2 regions of the Nocardioides sp. NPDC047086 genome follow, and region 1 is predicted to be linked to the other one. Evidence: predicted binding sites of a transcription regulator. Region 1 holds the regulator's gene; the other holds the start of a gene.
What was found. The regulator HrcA, encoded in region 1, represses chaperone genes, less so after heat shock. The targets are predictions, from matches to a motif close to TTGGCACTCGNNNNNNNCGAGTGCCAA.
Positions count from the first base shown of each region.

Region 2: groL (chaperonin GroEL) is a predicted target of HrcA. The motif match lies at 3,385-3,411, and genes of this name have one in related genera.

Region 1 covers NZ_JBEYUV010000021.1:7,811-13,984, reverse strand. The annotation lists gene hemW (radical SAM family heme chaperone HemW) at 1-145, shown strand, start outside; gene ABZ796_RS16060 (PspC domain-containing protein) at 245-439, shown strand; gene ABZ796_RS16055 (DUF3097 domain-containing protein) at 447-1,295, opposite strand; gene ABZ796_RS16050 (hypothetical protein) at 1,315-1,587, opposite strand; gene hrcA (heat-inducible transcriptional repressor HrcA) at 1,788-2,819, shown strand; gene dnaJ (molecular chaperone DnaJ) at 2,857-4,050, shown strand; gene ABZ796_RS16035 (16S rRNA (uracil(1498)-N(3))-methyltransferase) at 4,057-4,800, shown strand; gene ABZ796_RS16030 (Gmad2 immunoglobulin-like domain-containing protein) at 4,872-5,333, shown strand; gene ABZ796_RS16025 (winged helix DNA-binding domain-containing protein) at 5,349-6,174, shown strand, end outside.
Region 2 covers NZ_JBEYUV010000002.1:28,288-34,461, forward strand. The annotation lists gene ABZ796_RS02020 (hypothetical protein) at 1-66, opposite strand, end outside; gene ABZ796_RS02025 (alpha/beta fold hydrolase) at 388-1,419, opposite strand; gene groL (chaperonin GroEL) at 1,586-3,220, opposite strand; gene ABZ796_RS02035 (GNAT family N-acetyltransferase) at 3,433-3,954, opposite strand; gene ABZ796_RS02040 (M1 family metallopeptidase) at 3,996-5,330, opposite strand; gene ABZ796_RS02045 (Pls/PosA family non-ribosomal peptide synthetase) at 5,332-6,174, opposite strand, start outside.

The DNA.
Region 1 (6,174 bases):
GGCGGACGCCCTCGACGACGAGGGCCGCGCCGCGCTTCCGGAGCAGGTACGCCGCGGCCTGGTCACCGTCGAGGGCGACACGATCCTTCTCACCGAGACCGGCAGGCTCCTCGCCGACGCGGTGGTCCGAGACCTGCTCCCCTGAGGAGCCCTGAGCATCCCTGAGTCCGGGACCTTGGTCCTGACCGAAGGATCAGGGGTGATCCTGATTGGTAAAGAGCGCTCGACAGGGGAGAGTGGAGCCATGGCAACCACAACTCTTTCCCGTCCCAGCAACGACAAATGGATCGCCGGCGTCTGCGGCGGCCTCGGCCAGCGTTTCGGCATCAACTCGAACCTGATCCGGCTGGCCTTCATCATCTCCTGCCTGCTTCCCGGACCGCAGTTCATCGTCTACATCGTGCTGTGGATCATCATGCCGAAGAAGTCGTCCTACTGACGGAGCCTCAGACGGGCTCGGTGACGAAGTCGATCAGCTCCTCGACCCGCCCGAGCAGGGCGGGCTCCAGGTCGCCGAAGGAGTTCACCCGTCCGAGGATGTGCTTCCAGGCACGGGCGATGTCGGCCTGATCGCGGTGGGGCCAGCCCAGGTGCTGGCAGATGCCCTTCTTCCACTCGATCGAGCGCGGCACGTTCGGCCAGGCCTCGAGCCCGAGCCGGGCCGGCTTGACCGCCTGCCACACGTCGATGAACGGGTGGCCCACGATGAGCACGTGCTGGCCGACCGCGGAGCGCCGGATCGACTCCGCGATCCGGGCCTCCTTCGAGCCCTTGACCAGGTGGTCGACGAGCACCCCGACCCGGCGCTCGGGCCCCGGCCGGAACGAGACGAGATGGTCGGCGAGGTCGTCGACCCCGCCCAGGTACTCGACGACGACACCCTCGATCCGCAGGTCGTCGCCCCAGATCTTCTCGACCAGCTCGGCGTCGTGACGCCCCTCGACGAAGATCCGCGACTCGCGCGCGACCCGCGCCTTGACGTTGTCCACGGCGACCGAGCCCGACGCGGTGCGGGTCGGCTTCGCGGGCGCGGTGCGGGTCACCGGGGGAGTGAGGATGACCGGCTTGCCGTCGAGCCAGAAGCCCGGTCCGAGCGGGAACGTACGCCGCTTGCCCTTCCGGTCCTCCAGGGTCAGCGTGTGCAGGTCGCGGTCGATCCGCACGATCTCGCCGACGAAGTCGGTCTCGACCTCCTCCACCACCGCGCCCAGCTCTGCGGGGGTCTCGACGGCACGCCCGTGCTTGGGCTTCTTCCAATCACCGGCCAGGACGTCGGAGCCATAGCGATCGCTCATCCGGAGAACGGTAACGGAGTCAGCAGCGAGAACCCGTGAGCACTCGCCCGAGCTGCTCGAGAACATCGTCCGGCGTGGCCGCGGTCTCCGGGAACCGGAAGGTCACGTGGTGGCCGCCGTCGAGGGTGATCCAGGAGACCTCGACGCTCTCCTCGGTGAGGTGGGAGAGGCGCACGCCCACGATGTGACGCGGCCGCAGACCGAGCCGGGCGGAGAGCGAGCGGCACAGGTCGGCCTGGTGCTCGTCGTTGGCGTGGGTCGTGATGCGGACCAGCAGATCGTCGGCGATCATAGGACTCTCCAGTGGGGCGGAAGCAGTGCAGCGAGTGACTCTAAGGTCAGCCTAACCTAAGGCTATCTCGATGGCGAGAGAAGTAATCCGTTCCACAGAATGAAGCGGCCACCGGAAACTGGTTCCTGTGACGCGAACCGGTAGGATTGGCACTCGCACGGAATGAGTGCCAGGCAGCCAGGACGACAGGGAGGGCGCAGATGCAGAACGAACGCAGGCTCTCCGTCCTTCGGGCCATCGTCGAGGACTACGTGAAGACCGAGGAGCCGGTCGGCTCCAAGGCGCTGGTGGAGCGTCACGGTCTGGGCGTCTCGCCGGCGACGGTACGCAACGACATGGCCGCGCTGGAGGAGGAGGGCTACATCACCGCCCCCCACACCAGCGCCGGCCGGGTGCCCACCGACAAGGGCTACCGCCTCTTCGTCGACCGGCTGACCACGGTCAAGCCGATGACCGCGGCCGAGAAGCGGGCGATCGCCGGTTTCCTCGACGGCGCGGTCGACCTCGACGACGTCGTCAGCCGCTCGACCCGGTTGCTCTCCCAGCTGACCCGCCAGGTCGCGGTGGTGCAGTACCCGACGCTGAGCCGCTCCACCGTCCGCCACGTCGAGCTGGTCTCGCTGGCCCCGACCAGGCTCCTCCTCGTGCTCATCCTCAGCACCGGCCGCGTCGAGCAGCGACTGCTCGAGGTGACCGAGGAGGTCTCCGAGGAGACCCTGGCGGGGCTGCGTACGCAGGTCAACGCCGCCGTGGACGGCGTCATCATCGGTGAGGCCTGCCAGGCGCTGCGCGCGATCGCCCAGCCCGAGGCCGACGCCGAAGCCCCGAGCGACGACCTCGCGACCAGCATCGCCGAGGCCCTGATCGAGGCGATGAGCGACCACCGCTCCGACGAGCGCATCTCCATCGGCGGCACCAGCAACCTGGCCCGCTTCGGCGACAGCTTCGACACCGCCGTACGCCCGCTCCTTGAGGCCCTCGAGGAGCACGTCGTCCTGCTCAAGCTGATGGGCGAGGCGACCGCGGGCGGACTGGTCACGGTGCGGATCGGCGCCGAGGGCCCCTACCAGGAGCTGTCGCAGACCAGCGTGGTCGCGACCGGCTACGGACCTGGCGACGAGGCGCTGGCCACGCTCGGCGTGGTCGGCCCCACCCGGATGGACTACCCCGGATCCATGGCGGCGGTGCGCGCGGTGGCGCGTTACCTCTCCCGGATCCTCGACGAGGCTTGAGCAGCAGACTCGATTCAAGGAAGATCAGCGAACTTCGATGGCAGGAAGACCGACGTTGGACCCCTATGAGCTCCTCGGTGTCGACAAGGACGCCGACGACGCAACGATCAAGAAGGCGTACCGGAAGCTGGCGCGCCAGTACCACCCTGACGTCAATCCCGACGCCGAGTCGCAGGAGAAGTTCAAGGAGATCTCCCACGCGTACGAGGTGCTGAGCGACCCACAGAAGCGGGCTGCGTACGACCGCGGTGGGGACCCGTTCGCGGGCGGTTTCGGCGCGCAGGGCGCGGGCTTCTCCTTCACCGACATCATGGACGCCTTCTTCGGTGGCGCCGGTGCGGGCGCCGGTGGTGCGGGGCGTGGCCCCCGTCCGCGCGTACGCCGCGGGCAGGACGCCCTCATCCGGCTCGACATCGACCTGGCCGAGGCCGCCTTCGGTGTCACCCGCGACCTGAAGGTCGACACCGCGGTCGTCTGCGACACCTGTGGCGGCGAGGGAGCCGCGGAAGGCTCCCACCCGGTCCCGTGCGAGACCTGCCACGGCCAGGGTGAGGTCGCGGTCGTGCAGCGCTCGTTCCTGGGCGAGATCCGTACGCTGCGCCCGTGCTCGGCCTGCAACGGCTTCGGCACCGTCATCCCCGACCCGTGCCGCGACTGCAGCGGCGAGGGCCGGGTGCGCTCCCACCGCACCCTGACCGTCAAGATCCCGCCGGGCGTCGACGACGGCACCCGGGTGCAGCTCGCCGAGCAGGGTGAGGTCGGCCCCGGCGGCGGCCCGGCCGGCGACCTCTACGTCGAGATCCACGTCGCGAAGCACGCCACCTTCACCCGAAGGGGCAACGACCTGCACTGCACCGCGAAGGTGCCGATGACCGCGGCCGCGCTCGGCACCACGCTCAACCTGCCGACGCTGGAGGCCGACCTCGTCGGCGAGGGCGCCGACCAGATCGACCCCGAGGACGCCTCGATCCAGATCGACCTCAAGCCCGGCACCCAGTCCGGGACCGACCACGTCCTGCGCGGCCGCGGTGTGCCCGGTCTGCGGGGCGGTCGCGGCGACCTGATCGTGACCATCAACGTGGAGACCCCCACCAAGCTCGACCTCGAGCAGGAGGCGCTGCTGCGCCAGCTCGCCGAGATGCGCGGTGAGGAGTCCGTCCAGGGCCAGCTCAAGGCGGCCCACAAGGGCGGCGTCTTCTCCTGGTTCAAGGACACCCTCAACGGGCACTGATCCACGATGACTCTCCCTGTCCACCTCGTCGAGTCGCTCGCCGGCACCCGTATCGGCGACGAAGTCGAGGTGAGCGGTGACGAGGGCCACCACGCTGTGGTCGTACGCCGCCTCCGCGTCGGCGAGGAGGTCGTGCTCACCGACGGTGCCGGCGAGGGCGTCACCGGCACGATCACGGCGACCACCAAGAAGTCGATGACCGTACGCGTCGACGAGGTCATCCTCGGCGACGCGCCGCCCGAGCCCGCGCTGACGGTCGTCCAGGCGCTGCCCAAGGGAGATCGCGGCGAGCTCGCCGTCGAGATGCTCACCGAGATCGGCGCCGCCCACATCGTCCCGTGGGCAGCGGCCCGCTCGGTCGCCGTCTGGAAGGGCGAGCGCGCGGTCAAGTCCCTGGCCCGCTGGCGGGCCACCGCCCGCGAGGCCGCCAAGCAGTCGCGCCGGCTGTGGCACCCCGAGGTCGAGCCGATGGCCACCACCGAATCCGTCGTGGCCAAGATCGAGGCGGCCGACGTCGCTGTCGTGCTCCACGAGGAGGGCACCCTCCCGCTCGGTGCCGTCCCGGTCATCGACGAGGGCACCATCCTCGTCGTGGTCGGCCCCGAGGGCGGCCTGACGGAGGACGAGATCGCCCTGTTCGAGAAGGCCGGCGCCACCACCATCCGCCTGGGCGGCGAGGTCCTGCGCACCTCGACGGCCGGTGTCGCCGCGAGCGCCGCCCTCCTGGCCCGCACCCGCCGCTGGGACTGACCGGCCGACTGACCACCGGCTGCTCGGCGTGGTGGGTTCGTCCTTCGGTGGCGCCGGGTGAGTATGGAGGCATGAGGAGCACACGTACGCGTCCGGCGGGCGCCATCATCGCTCTCGCTCTCTGCGGCGTACTGACCGCCGGGTGCGGCAGCAACGATGCCGTCGCCGAGGACCCCGAGGTGTCGACCCAGCCGTCCGAGGAGCCGTCGACGCTGCCACGGACCTCCGCTCTCATCACGCTGGCGGCGCCGGCTGAGGGTGCGACGGTGTCGGACAGCTTCGAGGCCTCGGGCACGGCGAACTCGAACGAGGCGAACGTGCCGTGGGAGATCCGCGACGGCTCCGGCGAGACTGTGCTCGAAGGCCACGCGACCGCTGAGGGGTGGATGGACAAGCTCTACCCGTGGACGACGACGGTCGACGTCTCCGGGCTCGAGCCCGGGACGTACCTCTTCATCGCCCGCACCGACGACACCTCCGACGGCGAGGGGAAGCCTTCTGAGGAGGTCGGCGCCCGGATCACCGTCGAGTAGGACATCATCGCTACCGTGATCCTCACCGAACGGCAGCTCAACCGGACCCTCCTGCTCCGCCAGCACCTGCTGTCCCGGGCCTCGCTCGCCTCGGCCGAGATGATTGAGCATCTGGTCGGCCTGCAGGCGCAGGAGTCGCTGCCGCCGTTCTTCGCGCTCGCCGCCCGGCTGGAGTCGTTCGACCCCTACGCGCTCAGCGCACAGCTCGAGTCGAGCGAGCTGGTCCGGCTCTCCTCGCTGCGCTCGACCATCCACATGCACACCGCGGCCGATGCCGCCCTGATCAGGGCCTGGACCCAGCCGGTCCACGACTTCTACACCCAGCGGGTCGAGATCGTCCGCCCGGCGGCGCAGCTGGAGGGCTTCGTGGAGGCCGCCGAGGACGTACTCGCTCTCGGGGCGCTGCCCAACGTGGCCCTCGAGGCCGGTCTGGTCGAGCACTTCCCCGGCGTGCCGGCCAAGGCGCTCGGCCTGCGGGCGCGCAACGAGCTGCCGCTGGTCCAGCTGCCGCCGCGGGGCCTGTGGAAGGGCTCGGGCGGCCTCGTCTACGACCTGCTCCCGCGCTGGACGGGTGTGCCCCCGGTGGCCGTGGACGATGTCGTCCAGACGCTGGCGCCGCAGATCGTACGCCGCTACCTGCTCGCCTTCGGGCCGGCGAGCGCCGCCGACATCACCACGTGGTCGTCGCTGACCCGGCTGGGCCCGGTGATCAAGCGGATCGAGGGCCTGGTGACGTATCGCGACGAGGCGGGCAAGACCCTCTACGACGTCCCGGACGCTCCGCTCGCCACCGGTGAGGAGCACGCCCCGGTACGCCTCCTGGGCAGGTTCGACAACGTCT
Region 2 (6,174 bases), on a different contig from region 1:
CGCGACCCAACGCCACGGTGACCGCGGCGGCTGCATCCCGGTCTTCGGTCCGAGGTCGACGCTCATGCCGTCGTTCGCTGGCGCTCGCTCATGCCAACATCATGCCTCACCCGTGGGCGTCATCCGTGCACCCGGCCGGACACACCCGTTGACACCCGTTGACACACGCAGGCGGGGCCCTGGCTTCGAAGAGCCCTGACCCCGCCCGCCGCTGCAGAACTTCACCCGGATATTCCCTTGGGCATCAAGCCCCCCAGATCCAGACGCTTCCCCGCAGTCGGCCACTGTGTGGAGCACCCATGTTGCGTTACCAAGCTGTTGTCGAGACAGTGTCGAAAGTCCCCAAAAGGATGGGGCCGCTGGGCCCATCCTCACCGCCTGATCAGGTCATGCCAGCTGACGATCGAGGAACCCGACGACCCGCCGGATCGAGAGGTCCCACTGCGGCCCGAAGGCGTGCTGCTCACCCGGGTAGACCCACAGCCGATGACGTACACCCGCGCTCTCCAGCAGGTCCCGGGTGGTGTAGGCCCACCGGATCGGGCAGGACTCGTCGTTGGTCCCGTGGTGCATCTGGAGCGGGACCTCGATGTGGTCGAAGTACGTCCGCGCCGACAGCCCATCCCAGAACTCCGGCTCCGTCTCGGGATCGCCGTACTGCCGGTAGAGCCGGGCCACCTCCTCGGGCCGCGACGGCACCGCCCACCGGTTGATGTTGTCGACGATGTCGGAGGAGACCGAGGCGTACGTCACCCCGGCTCTCACCAGCCCCGGCTGGGCGACCAGCGCGTTCATCACCACTCCCCCGCCCATGGAGCGGCCGAGCAGCGCGGTGCGGTCGTGGTCGACGTACGGCAGTCGCTTCATGGCCTGGACGGCGTTGATGGTGTCGCGGGTGTAGCCGAGCCGGCTCTCGTCCTCCTCGGTGCCTTCCGGGATGGGAGAGGATCCGGCGTGGCCGCGGTAGTCGGTGTGCAGGACGACATAGCCCTCCCGCGCCAGCCGGTCCTGCTCGCGCCGCAGGCCCTGTCCGGTGACGTAGATGTCGGTGTCGATGTGGCCGTGCGCGAACACGACCCCGGGGAACGGCCCGGCGCCCCGCGGCCGGAAGAGCACTCCCGTGATCGTCAGCGGACCGCTCGGGTAGCTGACCTCGAAGCGCCGATAGGCCTCCGTGCTCCCCGACTCCCGCAGCACCTTCACCTCCCCGCCGGGGAAGTCCTCCCGCATCAACTGCGGGAGCGAGACCTTGTCGGTCACCGGTGGCAGCGTCTGCGACGGGCTCGGGGAGGGCGCAGGCGGGATCGCCGAGGCCGTCGGCGTCGCCGACCGTGACGACGGCGAAGCGGCCGGCTCCCCGCCGCATCCAGCGAGAAGCACGGCCGAGAACGCCAGCGCCGACATCGCCTTCAGGCCCATGCGATCGAGCGTAGCCCGGTGCCCGCGATACGACGGGACACTTTGGTCGGTCTACCCGCCGGTAACGGACGAGAACGTCCCGTCGTACCTCCCTGGCGTCACCGGAAGACGCGAAGAGGGCCTCTCCCGAAGGAGAGGCCCTCTTGGTGGAGCTAGCGAGACGGACTCAGAAGCCCATGCCGCCCATGTCGCCCATGCCACCGGTCGGGTCGCCACCAGCGGCGGCCTTCTCCGGCTTGTCGGCCACGACGGCCTCGGTGGTGAGGAACAGCGCGGCGATCGACGCGGCGTTCTGCAGCGCCGAGCGGGTCACCTTGGCCGGGTCGATGATGCCGGCCTGGAGCAGGTCGACGTACTCGCCCGTGGCGGCGTTGAGGCCGTGGCCCTGCGGGAGGCCGGCGACCTTCTCCGCCACGACGCCGCCCTCGAGGCCGGCGTTGATGGCGATCTGCTTCAGCGGCGCCGAGATGGCGGCCTTGACGATCGAGGCACCGGTGGCCTCGTCGCCGTCGAGCTCGAGCTTCTCGAAGGCAGCGGCAGCGGCCTGGATCAGCGCGACACCACCGCCGGCGAGGATGCCCTCCTCGACAGCAGCCTTGGCGTTGCGGACGGCGTCCTCGATGCGGTGCTTGCGCTCCTTGAGCTCGACCTCGGTGGCCGCGCCGACCTTGATGACGGCCACGCCGCCGGCCAGCTTGGCGAGGCGCTCCTGGAGCTTCTCGCGGTCGTAGTCGGAGTCCGACTTCTCGATCTCGGCACGGATCTGGTTGACCCGGCCCTCGATCTGACCCTGGTCGCCCGAACCCTCGACGATGGTGGTCTCGTCCTTGGTGATGACGACCTTGCGGGCCTGGCCGAGCAGCTCGATGCCGGCGGTCTCCAGGGAGAGGCCGACCTCCTCGGAGATGACCTGACCACCGGTGAGGATGGCGATGTCCTGCAGCATGGCCTTGCGGCGGTCACCGAAGCCCGGAGCCTTGACGGCGACGGACTTGAAGGTGCCCTTGATCTTGTTGACGACCAGCGTCGAGAGAGCCTCGCCGTCGACGTCCTCGGCCAGGATGACCAGCGGCTTGCCGGTCTGCATGACCTTCTCCAGGACCGGGATCAGGTCCTTGACGCTGGAGATCTTCGAGTTGACGATCAGGATGTACGGGTCGTCGAGGACGGTCTCCATACGCTCCGGGTCGGTCACGAAGTAGGCCGAGATGTAGCCCTTGTCGAAGCGCATACCCTCGGTCAGCTCGAGGTCGAGCCCGAAGGTGTTCGACTCCTCGACGGTGATGACGCCTTCCTTGCCGACCTTGTCCATCGCCTCGGCGATGATCTCGCCGACGGTGGTGTCAGCAGCGGAGATCGAGGCGGTAGCAGCGATCTGCTCCTTGGTCTCGATGTCCTTGGCCTGGGCGAGCAGCTGCTCGGAGACGGCGTCGACGGCCGCCTCGATGCCGCGCTTCAGGCCGGCCGGGTTGGCACCCGCGGCGACGTTGCGCAGGCCCTCGCGGACCAGCGCCTGGGCGAGAACGGTCGCGGTCGTCGTGCCGTCACCGGCGACGTCGTCGGTCTTCTTCGCGACCTCCTTGACCAGCTCGGCACCGATCTTCTCGTAGGGGTCCTCGAGCTCGATCTCCTTGGCGATGGAAACACCATCGTTGGTGATCGTGGGGGCACCCCACTTCTTCTCGAGCACGACGTTGCGGCCCTTGGGACCGAGGGTGACCTTGACGGCGTCGGCGAGGGTGTTGAGACCCTTCTCCAGACCCCGACGGGCCTCCTCGTTGAAAGCGATGAGCTTCGGCATTGCTCCTGCGATCCTTCACTTGGGAAGTTCGTTGGATCCGGTCCGATGGGTTGCCCGCGACGGACGACGCCACTCCCGGCAGAACCCTTCCCTGCCGCTCGCGACGCCTCAACGTCACCGGTCCGGTTGTTGTCACTCTCATGGTAAGAGTGCCAGCCTCATGTTTAGCACTCGACCCCTTCGAGTGCAAGAAAATCCCAGAATGGCGAGGATCAGAGAGCCTTCGCGAGCTCGGCGAACTCGAGGTCGTCGCGCAGCGGGAGACCGAAGCGCTCGTCGCCGTAGGGGAAGGGCTCGAAGCGTCCGGTACGCCCGAACCCCCGCCGCTCGTAGAACGCGATCAGGTCCTCGCGCTGGCGGATCACGGTCATCCGGATCTCCTCCGCGCCCCACTCGCGCGCGATCCGTTCGGCCTCGGCGATGACCGTCTTGCCCACGCCGGCTCCCTGAAGCTGCGGCGAGACGGAGAACATGCCGAAGTAGACGTACGCCTCGCGCTTCTGGAGCTGGCAGCAGGCGACGATCTCGCCGGCACGCTCGACGACCAGGAGCCGGGAGCCCGGAGCGGTGATCACCTCGCGTACGCCTTCGGGGTCGGTGCGCTGGCCCGCGAGCAGGTCGGCCTCGGTCGTCCAGCCGGCGCGGGAGACATCGCCGCGGTAGGCGGACTCGATCAGCCCGACCAGGGTCTCCACATCGGAGAAGGTCGCGTCACGGAAGGTCAGCTCAGGCACGTCGCCGAGGATAGCCGGGGCCGTCGTCCGCTGGTCGATAGTCAGGCGGGCAGGTCGGGCAGCACCGACCGTCGCAGCCAGGCGTCGAAGAGCAAGGTGAGGTCGCGGCCGCAGACCTCGGCGGCGAGGGCCTCGAAGTCGGCGGTGGTGACCGATCCCCCGCTGTGCCGGGCGACCCAGGCGCGCAGGATGCGGAAGAAGGAGTCGTCGCCGACCGTGCGCCGCAGTGCGTGCAGGGTGAGCGCTCCGCGCTTGTAGACACGATCGTCGAACATGTCCGCGGGACCGGGGTCGGCGAGGACCAGGTTCTGCGCCAGCGCGGAGAGCCGGCGGTGGTGGTGACGGGCGTGCTCGCCGCACGAGCGGCCCCCGGAGGCGTCGGACCACAGCCACTCGCTGTAGCAGGCGAAACCCTCGTGCAGCCAGATGTCGCGCCACTCGCGCAGCGTCACCGCGTTGCCGAACCACTGGTGAGCGAGCTCGTGGGCGACGAGACGTACCTCCGACCACTCACCGGTGAGGTGGTTGCGCCCGAAGGTCGACAGCGACTGCGACTCGAGCGGGATCTCGAGCTCGTCGTCGGTGACCACGACGGCGTAGGAGGCGAAGGGATAGGGACCGAAGACCGAGCTGAAGTAGGCCATCATCTCCCGCTGGCGCCCGAAGGAGGCCTCGAAGCCGGCGGTCGCGTCGGCCGGGTACGCGGCCCGGATCGGCACCTGGCCGCCCGCCCCTCCGGACGGCGCGATGTCGACGATCCGGTAGCGCCCGATCTGCACGGTGGCGAGATAGGTCGCCATCGGCTCGGCCTGCCAGTAGCGCCAGGTCTCCCCGCTGCCGCGGCGTACGTGGGAGGTCAGCTCGCCGTTGGAGACGACCGCATAGCCCGGCGCCGTCGTCACGCTGATCGCGTAGCGGGCCTTGTCGGAGGGACGGTCGTTGCACGGGAACCAGGTCGGCGCACCGTGCGGCTGACCTGCGACGATGACACCGTCGTCGAGCTCCTCCCAGCCGGCGTCGCCGTGGTGCGAGAGCACCACCGGGCGGGGCTTGCCGGAGTATCTGACCGTGATCACGAACTCCTCGCCGGCTGCGATCCGCGAGCGCAGGTGCAGCACCAGGCGGTTGTCGTGGTGGGCCCACTTGGCCGGGGGGCGACCGCCGATCGCGACCTTCTGCACCCGCAGGTGGGCGAGGTCGAGGACGACGCGGTCGAGGTCGTCGACGGCGACCGCGCGGATCGTCGCCGTGCCCGCGAGCCGGTTGCCGACCAGGTCGTAGGTGAGCTCGAGGTCGTAGTGGGTCGCGCTCCACGACAGGTCCCCGTGACCTGCCACGTAGGGGTCTGCTGTGGGGAGCTTCGGCACGGCGGTCATGTTAGGTGCCCGCCTGGTCCCACGGGCCGATCGGGTTGCCGATCCACAGGGTCTTGTCCGGAAGGCTCTCGCCACGCATCACCAGCGAGACCGGGCCGACGACCGCGTGCCGGCCGATGGCGGCCGCGGGCAGGATCACCGAGTTGGGCCCGAGCGTCGCGCCGCGCCGGAGGACGACCTCGTCGAGGGACAGGACGCGGTCGTGGAACAGGTGGGTCTGCACGACGGTGCCGGCGTTGACCGTGGCTCCGTCGCCGAGCTCGACGAGGTCGGTCTCGGGGAGCCAGTGGGTCTCGATCCACACACCGCGGCCGATCCTCGCGCCGAGCGCCCGGAACCAGAGGTTGAGCACCGGGGTGCCCGACACGGCACCGGTGAACCAGGGCGCGGCGAGCACCTCGACGAAGGTGTCGGCCAGCTCGTTGGCCCACACGAACCAGCTCCACAGCGGGTGCGACCCCGCCCGGATGCGGCCCACGAGCAGCCATTTGGCCGCCACCGTGATGCCGGCGGCGACCGCTCCGGCGGCCGCGAGTACCGGGCCGGCGACCAGGAACGCGACGAGGAGGTCGGTCGCGTCCCAGATCCTGACCAGCACGTAGGCCACACCGGCGTAGAGCAGCACCGCGAGCGTCAGCGGCACCAGCCGGGCCAGCTCGACGAGCGCCCGGGCGATCTCGAGCCGGACCGGCTGGTCGTAGGTGCGTCCCGAGTCGGTCGCGCCGGCCGCCCGGCGCAGCGGCGCCGGCGGCGAGCCGAGCCAGCTCTCCCCCTTCTGCGCGCGTTTGCGGCGCGGGGCCGCGCTGAGCACGGCGACCAGGGACGCCTTCGGCACCTTGCGGCC